3 regions of the Salinicola lusitanus genome follow, and region 3 is predicted to be linked to each of the others. Evidence: predicted binding sites of a transcription regulator. Region 3 holds the regulator's gene; each other region holds the start of a gene.
The links. Region 3 encodes sigma-54, which starts transcription at its own class of promoters, with help from an activator protein. Its sites were predicted from a motif close to TGGCACNNNNNTTGCTNT; they were not measured.

Region 1 (5,429 bases), 2.1 Mb from region 3:
GTGCGCCTTCTGGGCCGCGGGCGCGGTACCGCGGGAGAGCACCCGGGGAATCACCATCAATCCTTGCGCGCCGACCCTGGCCGCATGGGCGGCGTGAGAGACCGCCTCCTTCGAATTGACCGCGCCGGTGCCGACGATGACGGGCACGCCGGCGGCGACCAGCCGGGCCACGCCCTCCTGACGCTCGGCTTCGCTGAGCAGCGGCCAGTCGCCCATGGAGCCGCAGTAGACCACCGCGCGCATGCCGAGATCGACCAGCTCGCGCCCCTTGGCGACCAGGGCGTCATAGTCGGGGGTGCGCTCTGTGGTGCAGGGGGTCATCAGCGCGGGAATGCAGCCGGTGAAGATGGAGTCGTTCATGGTTGTCCTCTGGCACTGTTTTCGGAAGTCATGCGTTTTCGGAAGTGATGCGTGGTCGGGAGTGATGCGTGAGCGGCTAGGACGCGGTGATGCCCCAGGCGAACGGATCATTGTCGTCGATCAGCAGGGTGGCATCGGCGGTGACATGGGCGCTGCCGGTGATGAAGGGCAGGATGCGATCGCCCTGCCATGCGTAGCGCCCCTCGAAGCGGCTGCCGGTGATGCTGGCCTGGACCCAGGTCTCGCCGGGGGCCAGCTTGCCGTCCGCCGCCAGGCAGGCCAGCTTGGCGCTGGTCCCGGTGCCGCAGGGGGAGCGGTCGTAGGCCTTGCCGGGGCAGAGCACGAAGTTGCGGCTGTCGGCCGGCGGGTTGCCGTGGGTGTCCGCGGCGAACAGCTCGATATGGTCGATGTGGCCACCGTTCTCGCCGGTGATGGCCTGCGCGTCCAGCGCCTGGCGGATCGCCCAGGTAAAGGCCGTCAGCGCCTCCTCGTTGGCCAGCGTCAGCGCCTGGTCGTGCTCACCCACCAGGAAGAACCAGTTGCCGCCCCAGGCGATGTCGCCATGCACCACGCCGTAGCCCGGCACCTCGACCGGCACCCGCTGGCGGTAGCGGTAGGCGGGCACGTTGCCCACGGTGACCGCGCCGTCGTCATGGAGGATGGCGCTGACCTGCCCCACCGGGGTGTCGATGCGATGGGTGCCCGGGCTCAGCTTGCCGAGATGGTAAAGCGACGCCACCAGCCCGATGGTGCCGTGGCCGCACATGCCCAGGTAGCCCGTATTGTTGAAGAAGATCACCCCGCAGCTGGCCTCCGGCGAGACCGGCTCGCAGTAGAGCGCCCCCACCAGCACGTCGTTGCCCCGCGGCTCGAGCAGACAGGCCCGCCGCCATCGATCGTGGTGCTCGCGCAGCAGATCGCGCTGGGCGGCCATGTCGCCGGTCAGCGCCGGGAAGCCCGACATCACCAGCCGGGTCGGCTCGCCGCCGGTGTGGGAATCGATGACATGGATACGCTGCATGGGGGTTTCCCCTCTGATCTGGGCGTGGTCTGGGCGGGCTGGAGTGGCGGCCGACGGGCATCGAGGCGCGCGGCTGATTTCACTATTGTAGATTTTATACAATCTTTGAGGGGATAAGGAAAGCGGGCGGGAAGTCGGGGGCGGATGATCCTGTCACAAGGCGGCGGAGGGGAGTCGTGCGTCCACGGCCGTGACACGGAAGAAGGGCGCAAGGCCTAGGCATGAGGCAGCGGGGTGTCAGCTACCGACGACCGATATGGAGAGGGTCAAGAGAGATAGCCGGCAGTGCCCCGGCGGCCAGCCGCCGGGGCACTGGGGTCAGGAGGCGACCGCTGCCGCTGCGGTGGCGCGGCGCATGCCCATGGCGTAGAAGGTGGCGCCGAGCGCGCCGCCGATGAACACCGAGAAGTGGCCGAGATCGCCCAGCGGCAGGAAGTTGATCATGATGCCGATCAGCGACGCGGCGACGACGGCCTTCACCGCCGCCGGATTGAAGCCGTTGCGGTACCAGTAGGGGCCGTTGGGGTCGACGCTGAACAGTGCATCGACGTCGATCCGCCCGCGGCGAATGCGGTAGTAGTCCATGATCAGGATGCCGTAGAGCGGGCCGATGGCCGCCGCCAGCAGATCCACGGTGTAGTGGATGATCTCCGGATTGCTGAACAGGTTCCACGGGGTGAGGAAGATCGAGCCCACCGCAGCGATGAAGCCGCCGGTCCGGAAGCTGATCTTGCTGGGCGCCATGTTGGAGAAGTCGAACGCCGGAGCGACGAAGTTGGCGACGATGTTGATCCCGATGGTGGTGGTGACGAAGGTCGCGGCACCGAGCAGGGCGATGAAGGTGTTGTCGAGTCGCGCCACGGTCTGGATCGGGTCGTCGATCATCTCACCGAACACCGGCAGGGTCGCCGAGACCATCATCACGGTGGTGGCGGAGAAGACCAGGAAGTTGACCGGCAGGCCCCAGAAGTTGCCGCGCTTGACGTCCTCGAAGCTGCGGGCGTATCGGGTGAAGTCGCCGAAGTTGAGCGTCGGGCCGGCGAAGTAGCCGGCCACGATGGCCGCGGCAATCACCATCTGCCACAACTGCTCGCCGGGGGAGAGCTGGATGTCGCTGAGGGTGAAGCTGATGTTGGACCAGCCCGCCTGCCACACCAGCCACGCCGCCAGCACGAACATCACCACGTAGACCGCCGGGCCGCTCCAGTCGATGAAGCGCCGGATCGAATCCATGCCGTGCCAGAAGACGATCGCTTGCAGGCACCACAGCAGCATGAAGCTGATCCAGCCAAGATAGGAGAGCCCCAGGAAACTGGGGCCGGCCAGCGACTCCATGCCGGGGAAGAGCCGTAGTAGCACGATCGTCAGCGCGTTGGAGGCGAGAAAGGTCTGGATGCCGTACCACACCACGGCGATCAGGCCGCGAATCATCGCCGGGATATTGGCGCCGAATACGCCGAACGAGAGCCGGCAGATCACCGGAAAGGGGACCGCGGCCTTCTGGCTCGGTCTCGCCATCAGGTTGGCGAAGATCTGCACGATGCAGATACCCACCAGCAGCGAGATCAGTACCTGCCAGCCGGCCAGCCCCAGCGCGAACAGGCTGGCAGCGACCACGTAGCCGCCGACGCTGTGCACGTCGGAAAGCCAGAAGGCGAGAATGTTGTACCAGTTCCAGTTCTGTTGCGTCGGCGCAAGATCGGCATTGTGCAGCCGGTTACTGTACTGGTGTGATGAGTGATGCGGTTGCTGAGGCATGGCGAACGCCCTCCGCGGGGCCGTGTTGTGATTGTGATCCGCATTTTTTGTATACAAGATGCGTGCCATGTTCGCCATTGAAGAATAGTCGGAGAGCCTCATCGCCAGGCGATCATGGATGACCTCGAGGAAACTGCCCCATGCTCAAGTCTTTAGGCTCGTCCGGATAGATCGGTGCTCGGCGACTCGAGAACAGCGCTGGGCTGGCCCGCAACCATGATGGAGCGGCATCGCGATCGAGGCGGTCGAAAACGCACGCTCAATGCACGGTCTGCGACCGTCCTGCACCACCCGGGTGCAGTTCGTGCGACACTTTTTGTATACGATGGGTTGCGCTTGGTGGACGACACGATAACAGAGGAGACATAAGCGATGCTGGAATTGAAAGCTCGGAAGCTGACCCCGGCGGCCTTCGCCGCGTTCGGCGAGGTGCTCGACTCGCGTGGCAGCGAGTCGTTTCCGATCAACGGTGGGCGCACCCAACGCCACCATGCGCTGGCCAGGGTCGAGATCCGTGACGCCGCGACGCCCCCGCTGATCAGCATCTTCGTCAGCCAGCCGGTGACGCTGCCGCTGGAGATCGAGCTGCTCGAGCGCCACCCGCTGGGCAGCCAGGCATTCATGCCGCTGCATGAAGAACGCTTCATCGTGGTCGTGGCGCCGCCGGGCGACGATATCGATCCGAACACGATTCGCGCCTTCGTCACCGACGGCCACCAGGGGGTCAACTACCGGGCCGGCACCTGGCACGCGATCCATTCGGTACTGGAGAAAGAGGGGGAGTTTCTGGTCGTCGATCGCGGTGGCGCCGACAACCTCGACGAGCGCGAGATAGGGATTCGGGTCGTGCTGCCTTAGCGAGTCGGTGGCGCGAAGAACTGGCGATCCATGTCGGGTCGGTCGATGTCGGAAAGTTCGAAAAGCATCTCCCGCACATGCTCGAGATGCTCGCTCATGCTGCTCTCGGCCAGTGTCGGATCGCGCCGGGAGAGTGCGTCGAGGATCCGTCGGTGGTCCGGCACCCAGTAGTTGAGTTGTTGCTTGTTCTCGATATGAGACTGCAGCTTCTGCCACATCGGTGATTTTTCCCGATATTTCCAGAGCTGATGGACCGTGGCGATCAGCAGGCTGTTCTGCGTGGCCTCGGCGACCCCTAGATGAAACTCGAAATCCCCCTGGCCCTGGTAGATCCCTTGCTCGAACTCCTGGGTTTCCAGCGCCAGGGCGGCCTCCAGGCGAGCGATATCGCGTGGACCCGCCGTGCGGGCGGCGAGCCGGGCGATGCTGCCCTCGAGAACCTGGCGCGCCTGTAGCAGCTCGAAAGGTCCTATGTCGTGGCCGAGATCCTCGTTGGAATCGCCACCCTCTACCACATGAACGCCTGAGCCCTTGCGGATCTCCACCTTGCCCTTGACCTCGAGCATGATGAGCGCCTCGCGGATCACGGTACGGCTGACATCGTAGGCCTCGCACAGGTTCTTTTCCGAAGGCAACCGGCCGCTGTTGGCAAACTCGCCAGCATTCAAGCGAGCGAGCAGGTGTTCGCCCACTTGTCGGTAAAGGCGCGATCCGCCACCAGCGAAGAAATCGATCCCTTCCATAACCCCTCTTATCTCCATTCGTGCATTACCCGCAGTGTAGCGTCTTTCAGAGATGTCATACAGGTTTGGGCGGCTATCGGCCCAGGCGGCTGGGTTGCCGGATAGACCCTCCACGGCGTTGCGTTGCTTACGCTGATGTATTATAAGTCGCAGCAACATGTATTATATGTTGAGTGGTTAGAAGACAACATCAACAAAGGCCCTGTTCATGTCCCGCTCTCGAACGCAACGTATCCTGTGGTTGCTGATGGCAATCATCATCGCCATGACCGCCACACCGATCGTCATTCTTGCCAATCGCGTCACCCCATCGCCGCTGGGGATTCCGTTCTTCCTGCTGTGGTGCGGGTCGGTACCGCTGCTGCTATGGATCCTGATGGTGTTGCATAGCCGCGTGTCCTCCCTGGAAGGGGAGGGCGAATCATGACGGCGTTGATTGGCATTTCCATCGTTCTCATCCTGACGCTGGGGGTCGGCCTCGCGCCCGCGTTCAGCCGCAAGGCGAAACAGGCGCTCAGCGTCAACGAGTACTTTCTCGGCTCGCGGGGCATGGGGCCGGTGGTGCTTTTCTTCACATCGATGGCGACCTGGTACAGCTCGTCGCTGTTTCTCGGTGCGGTGGCGGAGGTCTATGCCAAGGGGATCGGCTGGATCTTCGCGTTCACGTCGACCGCGATCTCGGGTCTCGT
Region 2 (5,429 bases), 1.7 Mb from region 3:
CAACCGCGCCACCCGGCCGTTGAGCTTGCCGGAGGCGATTCGGGAGTAGTAGCCCTTGCAGAACTCGTAGTGGAAGCGCGGGTTGGCCACCGGGTAGATCAACCGCGCCAGGAGGCCGCGGTCGTAGGTGACGATATCGCAGTCGTGGAGCGCGACCGCCTCGGCCTTGCCGGATGCGCGGACGTAACCGGAGCAGTACCAGACGTTGCAGCCCTTGCCCGGCTCCAGGGGCGCCAGATTCTCCTGCGCCAGCTCCTGCTGGAGGGCCTGGAGTCGTGGGCCGTCGTTCCACAGGATGCGGTGGTGCTGAGGCAGGCGCGAGAAAAACTCCCGTGCCTTGAGAAACTGCTCGCGATCGGCGCGATCGAGACCGATGACGATTTCGCTGAGATAAGGCACCTTGCACAGTTCGTCGACGATGTGCGAGAGCGCCGGACCCTCCAGCTCGGAGTAGAGCGATGGCAGAATCAGCCCCATCGGCCGAGTGCGGGAGAACCGTTTGAGATCGTTCTCCAGGGCTTCCACCGAGCGCCGCGTCAGGTTGTGGAAATTGGTAATGATACCGTTCTGATAAAAATCACTCATGAAGTACCCTCTTCGTATTGTCGTTTTGGCGTCGATCCGTGACGCCTGTCATCAGGTCGATATCTTCGACTACTGCGGCTCGCCACTCTCCCATCCCGGCTCCTGGGCCAGCCAATGCGCGACACCCTCCGACCAACCGGCCGGTCCTCGCGCTTGCGTTCGATAGACCCGGGCACTCTCCAGGGTCATCGGCTGGCCATGATGGGCGGCAATGATGACGGCCATGTCCGTCGTCGACAGCAGCGCCAGATCGTTGGGCCCATCACCGAGACCCAGCGTCCTCGGCCGATAGCCACGTAACGACTCGAACCGGGCCAGCAGCCATTCGGCGGCCTGCCCCTTGTCGACCGCGCCCATGACATGCCAGAACCGGCCGCCTCGGGTCAGGCGCAGGCCATCGACGCGCAGGGTCTCATGCAAAGCTTGCAGTTTAGTGTCGTCGTCCTCCCACACCAGCGGTTCGCTCCCTTCCCGACTCATCGCCTGCTCGGCAGCGACAGCACTGAGCCCCGTGAGCTCCCGAACCTCGGCCAGCTCCATCTCCCCCATTCGGCGGAAGCGCAGGCCATGGCGCTCGCGCACCACATCCAGACGGCGTCGGATGAAGTCGACATCCATGCTCGGGGTCTTGACCACCAGGCCGTCCGGCGAGGCCGGGTCACGATCCAGTCGCGCATGCTGCCAGGCTGGCGGCAGGCCGATTACGGCGCCGTTCTCGGCGATGAAGGGTGTCTGCTCCAGCCCCAGCTCCTGGCGGAGTGCCAGCAGTTCGGCACGGGTCTTGCTGGTGGTGGGGATGACCGGGATCGCCCGCTGCTCGAGACGCTGCAGCCACGAAGCGGCAGGCTGCCAGTCGTAGGTATCGTGGTCCAGCAACGACCCGTCGAGATCGGTGAACACCAGCAACGGTGGCTTGTTCAAGGTCGGCTGTGTCATGGCTTCACCCGCATCGCATCACCTCGTCATGTCGTACGCGATCGGCTGCTTGTCGGCAGTCGTATAGGTGAAGGTAGCACGTATCATGCCAAACACGACGGCTCGCGCCATGGGAGCCGGATACGGCTCCTCGGCGGTGCTGCCGGCCCACGGGCGCGGGGGCCAGCGCACCATTTTGGCGCACTGGCGGCTCGCGACACGGGGGTGTCAGTAGCGGGCGTGTCTTGCCGCGATCGCGATGACGCCGGCCAGGGTCGCACGGTCGCTATCGATCGCCTCGACCGCGATCCCGGCGGCCTCCAGCGCCAGGGTATAACTCTGCCGCAGCGAGTCGGCACCGACGAGATACACCTTGTCGAGTTCGCGACGAGCCGCTTGCATGGCCCTTACCTCCTCGCCGATCAAGACGCCGGAAAGAAAGCTGCCGATCTGCGGCGATTCGAGCCCGGCGTAGAGATGGCGGCTGCGGGCTTCGAACAGAGCATGCATCACGCCCCCGGGGCAGCCGGCGCGGGAAACGCCGAGGCGAAACGCGCCCTCGTCGAACGGCGCGTCTTCACGGGCCGGCTCTCCCGGCAGGGTGTGGAAACGCACCGCGTGGTAGAGCTCGCCGGTCATCATGGTGGTAAACGCCGTCATGCGGCCGGCATCGAGGCGCGCCCACTTGCTGTGGGTGCCCGGCAGGCAGCAGTCGCCACCGTCCGCGCCAGCAAGCGCCAGGGCGCCAAAGGCCTGAACCTCCTCCCCCCGCATCACGTCGACGTGGGCCGGGGTCACCTGCTTGACCCCCGGCACGATCCAGACGTTGTCGAGGCCCGGCGCGGCGACCACGTTCTGGGCCAGATCGGCGGCGGAGACCGGGAGTTCCAGCTGCGGCGCCTCGTGCCAGCCCCGCGCGGAACCGACCATGCCGGCCAGGTAGACCGGGATTTTTTTAGCGCCCGAAGCCGCGCCTTCAGCACCCAAAGCCGCGCCTTCAACGCCCGAAGCCGCGCCCTTAGCGCCTGAAGCCGCGCCGCCGCCCTCCCGCCAGTCGTCGGTCTGCGACGCGCAGTAGTGGGGGAATTCGCTTTGAGTCAGCGCGCGCAGGCCGGAGGCCGACCGCCGGCTGTCCAGCACCTCGCCGCTGGCGGTGTCGACCAGAAAGGCGCGGAAGTTGCTGGTTCCCCAGTCGATGACGATCAGGCGCGCCGGTGCCTCGCCACTCATGCGTCCGCCTCGCGTTCCATCTGCTCCGCGTGGTGCGCGACTTCGAGCAGCCGACGCCACTCCGCGACCAGCTCGGCCGCGATCTCGCCGACTTCCGCCGCCTTGCGTCCCGGCTTGTAGAGGTTGCTGCCGAAGCCGAAGCCGGCCACCCCGAAGGCGTGCCACTCGCTCATGTTGCTCTTGTCGATGCCGCCGACCGCCAGCACCGGCAGGCCCTTGGGCAGGATCGCACTGATATCCTTGAAGTAGCCCGTGCCCAGGCGTGCCGCCGGGAACAGCTTGAGCGCCGTCGCCCCGGCCTTGGCCGCGGCCAGCGCCTCGCTTGGCGTCATGCAGCCGATCATCGGTGCCAGGCCGTGCTCGACACCGGCCCGAATCACCTCCGGGTCGGTATTGGGTGTGATCAACAGCGGCGCATCGAGATCGGCCAGCCGCTCGGCGTGCATCGGGTCCAGCACCGTGCCCGCCCCGATCACGACATCGTCCGGACAGCGCCTGGCGATCGCGGCGATGCTGTCCCACGCCCGCGGGGAGTTGAGCGGGATCTCGATCAGCTTGAACCCCGCCGCCACCAGCGCGTCGAACACGGCGTCGATCTCTTCCGGCGTGATCCCGCGCAGGATCGCCACCAACGGCCGTTCGCGCAGCGCCGCCTCCAGGGCGAATTTGCGTGTCTCGTTCATTTCTCTCTCCTCGTTTCGGCCAGTCTAGGGCCGCGCGTTGGAGCGCAGCCAGCAGAGCATCAGCATGTAGCGCTCGAGAGCCAGCCGGACCACATTTTCCTGGAGGCTCTGCGTCGGCGAACAAAGACGGCTGAGCGCCCAGTACGGTGCGCTCGAGAGCCAGCCGAGCGAGCTGAAGCGCAAGGCGCCCGGCGCACAGAACCCGGAGCATATGGGGTATATGTGAGGAGTTCGCGCACCGGGCAACACGGCGATTCACTCGCGCAGGCGGCTATCGAGTGTGCCGTTACCATTCCGCGACGGAACCATCTTCATGGGTCCAGACGGGGTTACGCCAGCGGTGACCGACCTTGGAACGCTCCTCGACGAACGCTTCGTCGATCTCGACCCCCAACCCCGGGCCCTGAGGGATCGCACAGTAGCCGTCCTCGATGGCCAGGGCGTTCTTGTCCACCAGGTAATCGAGCACGTCGTTGTCCCGATTGTAGTGGATGCCCATGCTCTGCTCCTGGATGAAGGCGTTGTGGCTGACGGCATCGACGTGTAGAGAAGCCGCCAACGTCAACGGTCCCAGCGGGCAGTGAGGGGCCAGCGCCACATCGAAGCAGGAGGCCAGCGTGGCGATCTTCATGCCCTCGCTGATACCGCCGCAGTGGGACAGATCGGGCTGGACGATGTCGACCATGCCTTCGACCAGCAGATCGCGAAACTGGTAGCGGGTGTGCAACCGCTCCCCGGTGGCGATGGGGTAGCCGAGGCCGCCGGCGATATGCTTGAGGCTGGGCAGGTGTTCCGGCAGCACCGGCTCCTCGACGAACATCGGATGATACGGTTCCAGCTCCCGCAGCAGCGCCTTGGCCATGGGGCGATGGACGCGACCGTGGAAGTCGATGCCGATACCGACATCCGGCCCCACGGCGTCGCGGGCCTCGGCGACACGGGCGACCGCCTCGTCCACCTTGGCATGAGAGTCGACGATCGCCATCTCGGCGGTGCCGTTCATCTTGAACGCGGTAAAGCCTTTATCGACCAGCGCCTTGGCGCCCGCGCCCACATCGCTGGGCCTGTCGCCCCCGGTCCAGGCGTACATCCGCATCCTGTCGCGACAGGCTCCGCCCAGCAGTTGGTGCACCGGCACGCCGAGATCGCGGCCCTTGAGATCCCATAGCGCCTGGTCGATACCGGCGATGGCACTCATCAGGATCGGCCCGCCACGATAGAACCCCGCGCGATAGAGGATGTTCCACAAGTGCTCGATACGGCGCGGGTCCTGGCCGATCAGATAGTCGGAGAGCTCGTGTACGGCGGCCTCCACCGTGGCGGCGCGCCCCTCCACCACCGGTTCGCCCCAGCCGTAGCAGCCTTCGTCGGTCTCGATCTTGAGAAACAACCAGCGCGGCGGCACCTGCCAGGTCTTCAAGCGGGTAATCTTCATGGTTCACCTTTTTCTGCAATGCGATTCGTTCAATTCAGCCCCCGCCGACGCCAGCCGGGGCGACGCAGCCAGGGCGGTCGGTAGCTCGAGCACCGCCGTCACCGCTCTCCGGTCGATGACGGCATCACGATCGCCGGCGGATTCTCGACCAGATCCTCCATGCCGAGGTCACGGCCGGTACGCTTGAGCACCGACAGCGCCGCTTCGGCTGCCTGCTGGGGCTGACGCAGGCGGATCGCCTCCATCACCCGCCGGTGGCGCGTCATGCTGTCAGCGAGATCCTTGGCACTGTGCAGCGTGGCGCTCTGGTTGGAGCGCTCGACGATCAGCGCGATGGCCGGTTTGAGCACATGACTGATCTGCGCCCAGATCAGGTTGTGGGAAGCGGCGAAGATCGCCTCGTGGAATGCCACGTCGTAAGCGTTGTAGCTCTCTCCCTGCCAGTGCAGGTCCTCGCGCTCGAGCGTGCGGGCCATGCCTTCGTAGGCGGTTTCGATGGCCAGCAGATCCGAGGCGGTGGCATGGGTGGCAGCCAGGCCGGCAACGAACGGCTCCACCGCCACGCGAAAGGCGAAGACTTC
Region 3 (5,429 bases):
CGGCATGGGCAAGTCGGGGCACATCGCACGCAAGCTGGCAGCGACCTTCGCCAGCACCGGCTCGCCCTCTTTCTACGTCCATCCGGGCGAAGCCAGTCACGGCGATCTCGGCATGATCACCGGCGACGATGTCGTCATCGCCCTCTCCAATTCGGGCGAGACTCAGGAGATCACCGACCTGCTTCCGCTGTTCAAGCGTCTCGGCGCGCCGCTGGTCAGCCTCACCGGACGACCCGGCTCCACGCTGGCCCGCTACAGCGACGTCCATATCGATGTCGGCGTCTCTCGCGAAGCCTGTCCCCACGACCTGGCACCGACCTCCTCCACCACCGCCGCGCTGGCGATGGGAGATGCGCTGGCGCTGGCGCTGCTGGAAGCACGGGGATTCAGCGCCGAGGACTTCGCGCTGTCGCACCCTGGCGGCACCCTTGGCAAGCGGCTGCTGCTGCGCGTCGCGGATCTCATGCACGAGGGTCACCGGCTCCCCAGCGTACCGACCGGCAGCCCATTGCGAGAGGCGCTGCTGGAGATGACTCTCAAGGGAATGGGGTTTACCTGCGTCGTCGATGAACGCGGCATGCTGGTCGGTGTCTATACCGATGGCGATTTGCGCCGAACCCTCGACCAGCGCGGCGATTTCGCGCTGCTGTGCGTGGATGACGTCATGACCCGCGGCGGCAAGACGGCCTCGCCCGATATGCTGGCGGCGGAGGCCGTGAGGATCATGGAGGATAATCGGATTACCGCCCTGGCGGTGGTCGAGAACGGCGCCCCCGTCGGCGCCCTGCACATGCATGATCTGCTGCGAAGCGGCGTCATTTGAGACCCCGGCCGAGGCCGGCTCCACCGAGACTCGAGCCCACTCCAGCCGATGGCGGACATGGGCCCCGATCACCACACTCACCACACTCACCACAAGGAGATAACGTGGCCAAGACAGTCAGATTCCAGTCTCCCTGGTGGCGCCGCCTCGGCCTGCTGGTCCTGTTGCTGGTCCTGGGGGGCGGTCTGACCTACCTGGACCAGCGCGGCGAGAACGGTCAGGAGCCCGTCATCGGCAATACGGTCGGCGAGCCCGACTACTATCTCGAGGATGCCAGCATGACGCGCTTCGACGAACGGGGGCGCGCCTATCAGCGGCTGGAAACGCCACGCCTGGTGCACACGCCCTCCGACGACATCATCCGCACCGAGGCGCCCCACGGCTACCTGACCGACGACCAGCAACGCCAGTGGCAGGTGACCAGTCAGACGGGGCAACTGAGCCGCAGCGGAGAGCAGTTGACGCTAGAGGGCGACGCCCGCCTGGTTCAGCCAGAGCAGGCGTGGAGCCTGGAAACGCAGACGCTGCACTACGACAACCGCGAGGCCCACGCCTGGAGTGACACACCCTCCGTGTTGCGCCAGCATAATCAGACCATGCGCGGGGATCGCTTCGATGCCTGGATCAACGAAGATCGTATGCGTTTGACCGACAACGTGCAGGGGCGCCTGCCACAGCAATCTGAGGATCAAGGATCATGAGGCGAGAAATCGGCCAACTCCTGGTGCTGACCGCGCTGGGTTTCACCAGTTTTCCAACCATCGCGCTGGAAAGCGATGCCAGTGCACCGATCGAGATCGCCGCCGATCAACTCGAGCTGGACGACCGTCAGGGCACCGCCGTCTATACGGGTGGCGTCGACCTGCAGCAAGGCAGCATGCATCTCAAGGCCGCACGCGTCGACATCCAGCGCGGCAACAACGGCCAGGTCAGCCTGGTCACCGCCAAGGGCGGCGGCGGCGAGCGCGCCTACCTCGAACAGAAGCCGTCCCCCGACCAGGAGATCGTCAAGGGCTGGGGCGATACCGTGGTCTATCACGCGGCCCAACGACGCGTGGAACTGATCGGTAACGCGGAGCTTCATCAGGCCGGCGACACCTTCGACGGTGCCTATGTCGAGTATTATCTCGACTCGCGACGCGTCCAGGCCCGTTCCGCCCAGAACAGCGACGGGAGCGGTGACGGCCGCGTCCGCATGACCCTCACGCCGCGTGACTCGTCCCAGTAACGCTCAAACCCTGACCCGGCACGGCCTCGAGCCGCCGCGTGGGGGCGTGATCGCCGACACCATATCCGGCGCGCAGCCACAAGGATCGTATTCATGAAAACGCTAACGGCCGCCAACCTTGCCAAGAGCTACAAGGGACGCCGAGTCGTCCACGACTTCAGCCTGACGCTGCGGCAAGGCAGCATTGTCGGCCTGCTGGGGCCGAATGGCGCCGGCAAGACCACCTCCTTCTACATGATCGTCGGCCTGGTCAAGTCCGATGCCGGCAGCGTCCATATCGACGACATGGATCTCAGCCGCGCACCGATGCACGACCGGGCGCGAGCCGGTATCGGCTATCTGCCGCAGGAAGCCTCGATCTTCCGCAAGCTGAGCGTTGCCGACAACATCATGGCCATCCTCGAGACGCGCAAGGACCTGGATCGTGCCGGGCGACGCGAGCGGCTGGAACAGCTGCTCGGCGACTTCCACGTCGATCACATTCGCGACAACCTGGGCATGAGCCTGTCCGGCGGCGAGCGGCGGCGGGTCGAGATCGCCCGTGCCCTGGCCACCGAGCCGGCCTTCGTGCTGCTCGACGAACCGTTCGCCGGTGTCGACCCCATCTCGGTCGGTGACATCAAGAGCATCATCCGCCAGCTGCGCGACCGCGAGATCGGCGTCCTGATCACCGATCACAACGTGCGCGAGACGCTCGACATCTGCGATAATGCCTACATCGTCGGCGACGGCCAGATCATCGCCGAGGGCCGGCCCCAGGCCATTCTCGAAAACCAGCGCGTCCGCGAGGTCTATCTCGGCCACGAGTTTCGCCTGTAGTCGCCTCTCCCCCGTCATGCCATCGGCAGCCATACCAGGCATCCGCACCGATGGCATGTTTCTTGCATGAAACGTTGCATCTCGTCACCGCAGCCAGTAACGTAAGCCTTCCACCGTTGATTGTGACGATCGTTTCTCCATGTCCATGAAGCCCTCGCTGCAACTCAGGGTCGGCACGCAGTTGACCATGACGCCTCAGCTCCAGCAGGCCATTCAACTGCTCCAGCTGTCGACGCTCGACCTCCGCCAGGAAATCCAGCAGGCGCTCGAATCCAACCCCATGCTGGAGATGGAAGAGCCCTACTCGGAGCAGGAAACTCAGGACGCCACGGAAGACGAGTGGGCCAGTGACATTCCCGACGAACTGGCCCTCGACAGCGACTGGAGCGATACCTACCAGGACGCCCATGCCAGCTCGTCGGGCAGCGCCAGCGAAGAAGCGCCGGACTTCGACCGCAACGCCGCCGTGACCACCCTCCAGGATCATCTCCTCTGGCAACTGGCCATGGGAGATTTCGACGAGCGCGAGCGCGCGCTCGGGGAGTGCCTGATCGACGCCGTCAACGACGACGGCTACCTGGTGGGCTCGCTGGACGAGCTGGCGACGAGTCTGCGCGAGCAGCGCAGGGAGAGCGTCAGCATGGCCGATCTCGAGCACATGCTCATGCGCCTGCAGCAGTTCGATCCGACCGGCGTCGGCGCTCGCAATCTGCGCGAGTGCCTGCTGCTTCAACTCGGCACGCTGGACGACGACACGCCGCTGCTACCCCAGGCCAAGCGCCTGGTGCGCCAGTTCCTCGAGGCGCTGGCCGGCAACGACCGGCGACTGCTCAAGCGTCGCCTGCGCCTCGAGGAGAACGAACTCGACAGCGTCATCGCCCTGATCCGGACGCTGGAGCCGCGCCCGGGGCAGCGCTTTGATACCAGTCACGACGATTACGTGGTTCCCGATCTGGTTGCCACCCCCTCTCGCGATGGCTGGCGTATCGAACTCAATGCCGAAACCCTGCCGCGCCTGCGCATTCAGCCCGACTACGCCGCCCTGATCAAGCGGGCAGACAAGAGCGATGACAACACCTTCCTGCGCCAGCACCTGCAGGAAGCCCGCTGGCTGATCAAGAGTCTCTCCAGTCGCAACGATACCCTGCTCAAGGTGGGCCGAGAGATCATGTCGCGCCAGATCGGGTTCCTCGAGCGCGGTGAAGAAGCGATGAAACCCCTGATCCTGGCCGATATCGCCCGCAGCGTCGACATGCATGAATCGACGATCTCCCGCGTCACGACCCAGAAGTACATTCACACGCCACGCGGCGTATTCGAGCTGAAATATTTTTTCTCGAGCCAGGTCGGCGGCCAGGGCGGCGAAGGCGATAGCTATTCGAGTACCGCCATCCGCGCTCGCATCAAGAAATTCATTGGCGACGAATCCCCTCGCAAGCCGCTGTCGGACAGCAAACTGGTCGAATTGCTGGCCCAGTCCGATATCAGTGTGGCCAGACGCACCGTGGCCAAATATCGCGAAGCCATGGGCATTCCGTCCTCCAGCGAGCGCAAGCGTCTGGCCTGATACAGGGCTCCGAAACCCGTCAAGACTCGCCATTCCGAATCAGATCGATCACGATGCCTTTGCAGTCCCCTGAAAAGGGTTACAATCAGAAGTGCCATCTGCCGCAACAGGAGTGTGTCATGCAAGTGAACGTTACCGGCCACCATGTCGAGCTGACCGACGCCCTCCGGGACTACGTCGGAGAGAAACTCGTTCGTTTGGAGCGTCACTACGACAACATCACCAATGTCCAGGTCACCCTGAGTGTCGAGAAGGAACGCCAGCAGGCAGCCTGTACCCTGCACGCAGCAGGCGGCGATCTACACGCCGAAGCCAGCGACACCGACATGTATGCCGCCATCGATTCACTGGCCGACAAACTCGACCGCCAACTGGTCAAACACAAAGAGAAGGCACAAGCCCGCGCCCAAGGCGCAGGCGCCCGCTGACGCCTGATGATGACACTGGAAAGCATTCTGCCCCCCGAGCGAACTCTGTTCGAGGTCACGGGGGGCAGCAAAAAACGTCTGCTGGAATTCTTCAGCACCTTCATCGCCCAGAATACACCCAGTCTGGATAGCCATGAGGTCTTCAGCCGCCTGATCGGTCGCGAGCGACTGGGCAGCACGGGGATCGGCAACGGCGTTGCCATCCCCCATGCCCGCAGTCCGCATTGCAAAGGGCCGATCGCGGGATTCATGCGCCTGGAAGACGCCATCGACTTCGATGCCATCGACGGCGAGCCGGTGGATCTGGTTTTCGTGCTGCTGGTGCCGGAAGAGGCGGATGATGCGCATCTGTCGCTGCTGGCGGAAGTTGCCGGCATCATGAATCAGAGCAGCGTTCGGCAGCAGTTGCGTCAGGCCGACTCGCAGCGGGCGTTGTACGACGCGCTCGTCGATGCCATCCGCCATCACCGTGACAGCGACGACGGATAAGCGATGCAACTCGTCATCATCAGCGGCCGCTCGGGCTCGGGGAAATCGATCGCACTGCAGGCGCTCGAGGATCTT

Region 1: the regulator sigma-54 is predicted to act here: its motif matches at 3,190-3,207, upstream of AAGT95_RS06935 (NCS1 family nucleobase:cation symporter-1).
Region 2: the regulator sigma-54 is predicted to act here: its motif matches at 1,595-1,612, upstream of AAGT95_RS11380 (HAD-IIB family hydrolase).

Annotation. Positions count from the first base shown of each region.
Region 1 is NZ_CP151919.1:1,514,671-1,520,099, forward strand. It holds gene AAGT95_RS06925 (dihydrodipicolinate synthase family protein) at 1-360, opposite strand, end outside; gene AAGT95_RS06930 (4-hydroxyproline epimerase) at 437-1,381, opposite strand; gene AAGT95_RS06935 (NCS1 family nucleobase:cation symporter-1) at 1,700-3,139, opposite strand; gene AAGT95_RS06940 (ureidoglycolate lyase) at 3,512-3,997, shown strand; gene AAGT95_RS06945 (FCD domain-containing protein) at 3,994-4,740, opposite strand; gene AAGT95_RS06950 (hypothetical protein) at 4,949-5,167, shown strand; gene AAGT95_RS06955 (sodium:solute symporter family protein) at 5,164-5,429, shown strand, end outside.
Region 2 is NZ_CP151919.1:2,506,951-2,512,379, reverse strand. It holds gene AAGT95_RS11385 (glycosyl transferase) at 1-585, opposite strand, end outside; gene AAGT95_RS11380 (HAD-IIB family hydrolase) at 655-1,521, opposite strand; gene AAGT95_RS11375 (2-dehydro-3-deoxygalactonokinase) at 1,729-2,730, opposite strand; gene AAGT95_RS11370 (2-dehydro-3-deoxy-6-phosphogalactonate aldolase) at 2,727-3,413, opposite strand; gene dgoD (galactonate dehydratase) at 3,700-4,848, opposite strand; gene AAGT95_RS11360 (FadR/GntR family transcriptional regulator) at 4,947-5,429, opposite strand, start outside.
Region 3 is NZ_CP151919.1:4,167,968-4,173,396, forward strand. It holds gene AAGT95_RS18860 (KpsF/GutQ family sugar-phosphate isomerase) at 1-823, shown strand, start outside; gene lptC (LPS export ABC transporter periplasmic protein LptC) at 928-1,524, shown strand; gene lptA (lipopolysaccharide transport periplasmic protein LptA) at 1,521-2,051, shown strand; gene lptB (LPS export ABC transporter ATP-binding protein) at 2,145-2,870, shown strand; gene AAGT95_RS18880 (RNA polymerase factor sigma-54) at 3,010-4,437, shown strand; gene hpf (ribosome hibernation-promoting factor, HPF/YfiA family) at 4,557-4,865, shown strand; gene ptsN (PTS IIA-like nitrogen regulatory protein PtsN) at 4,875-5,354, shown strand; gene rapZ (RNase adapter RapZ) at 5,358-5,429, shown strand, end outside.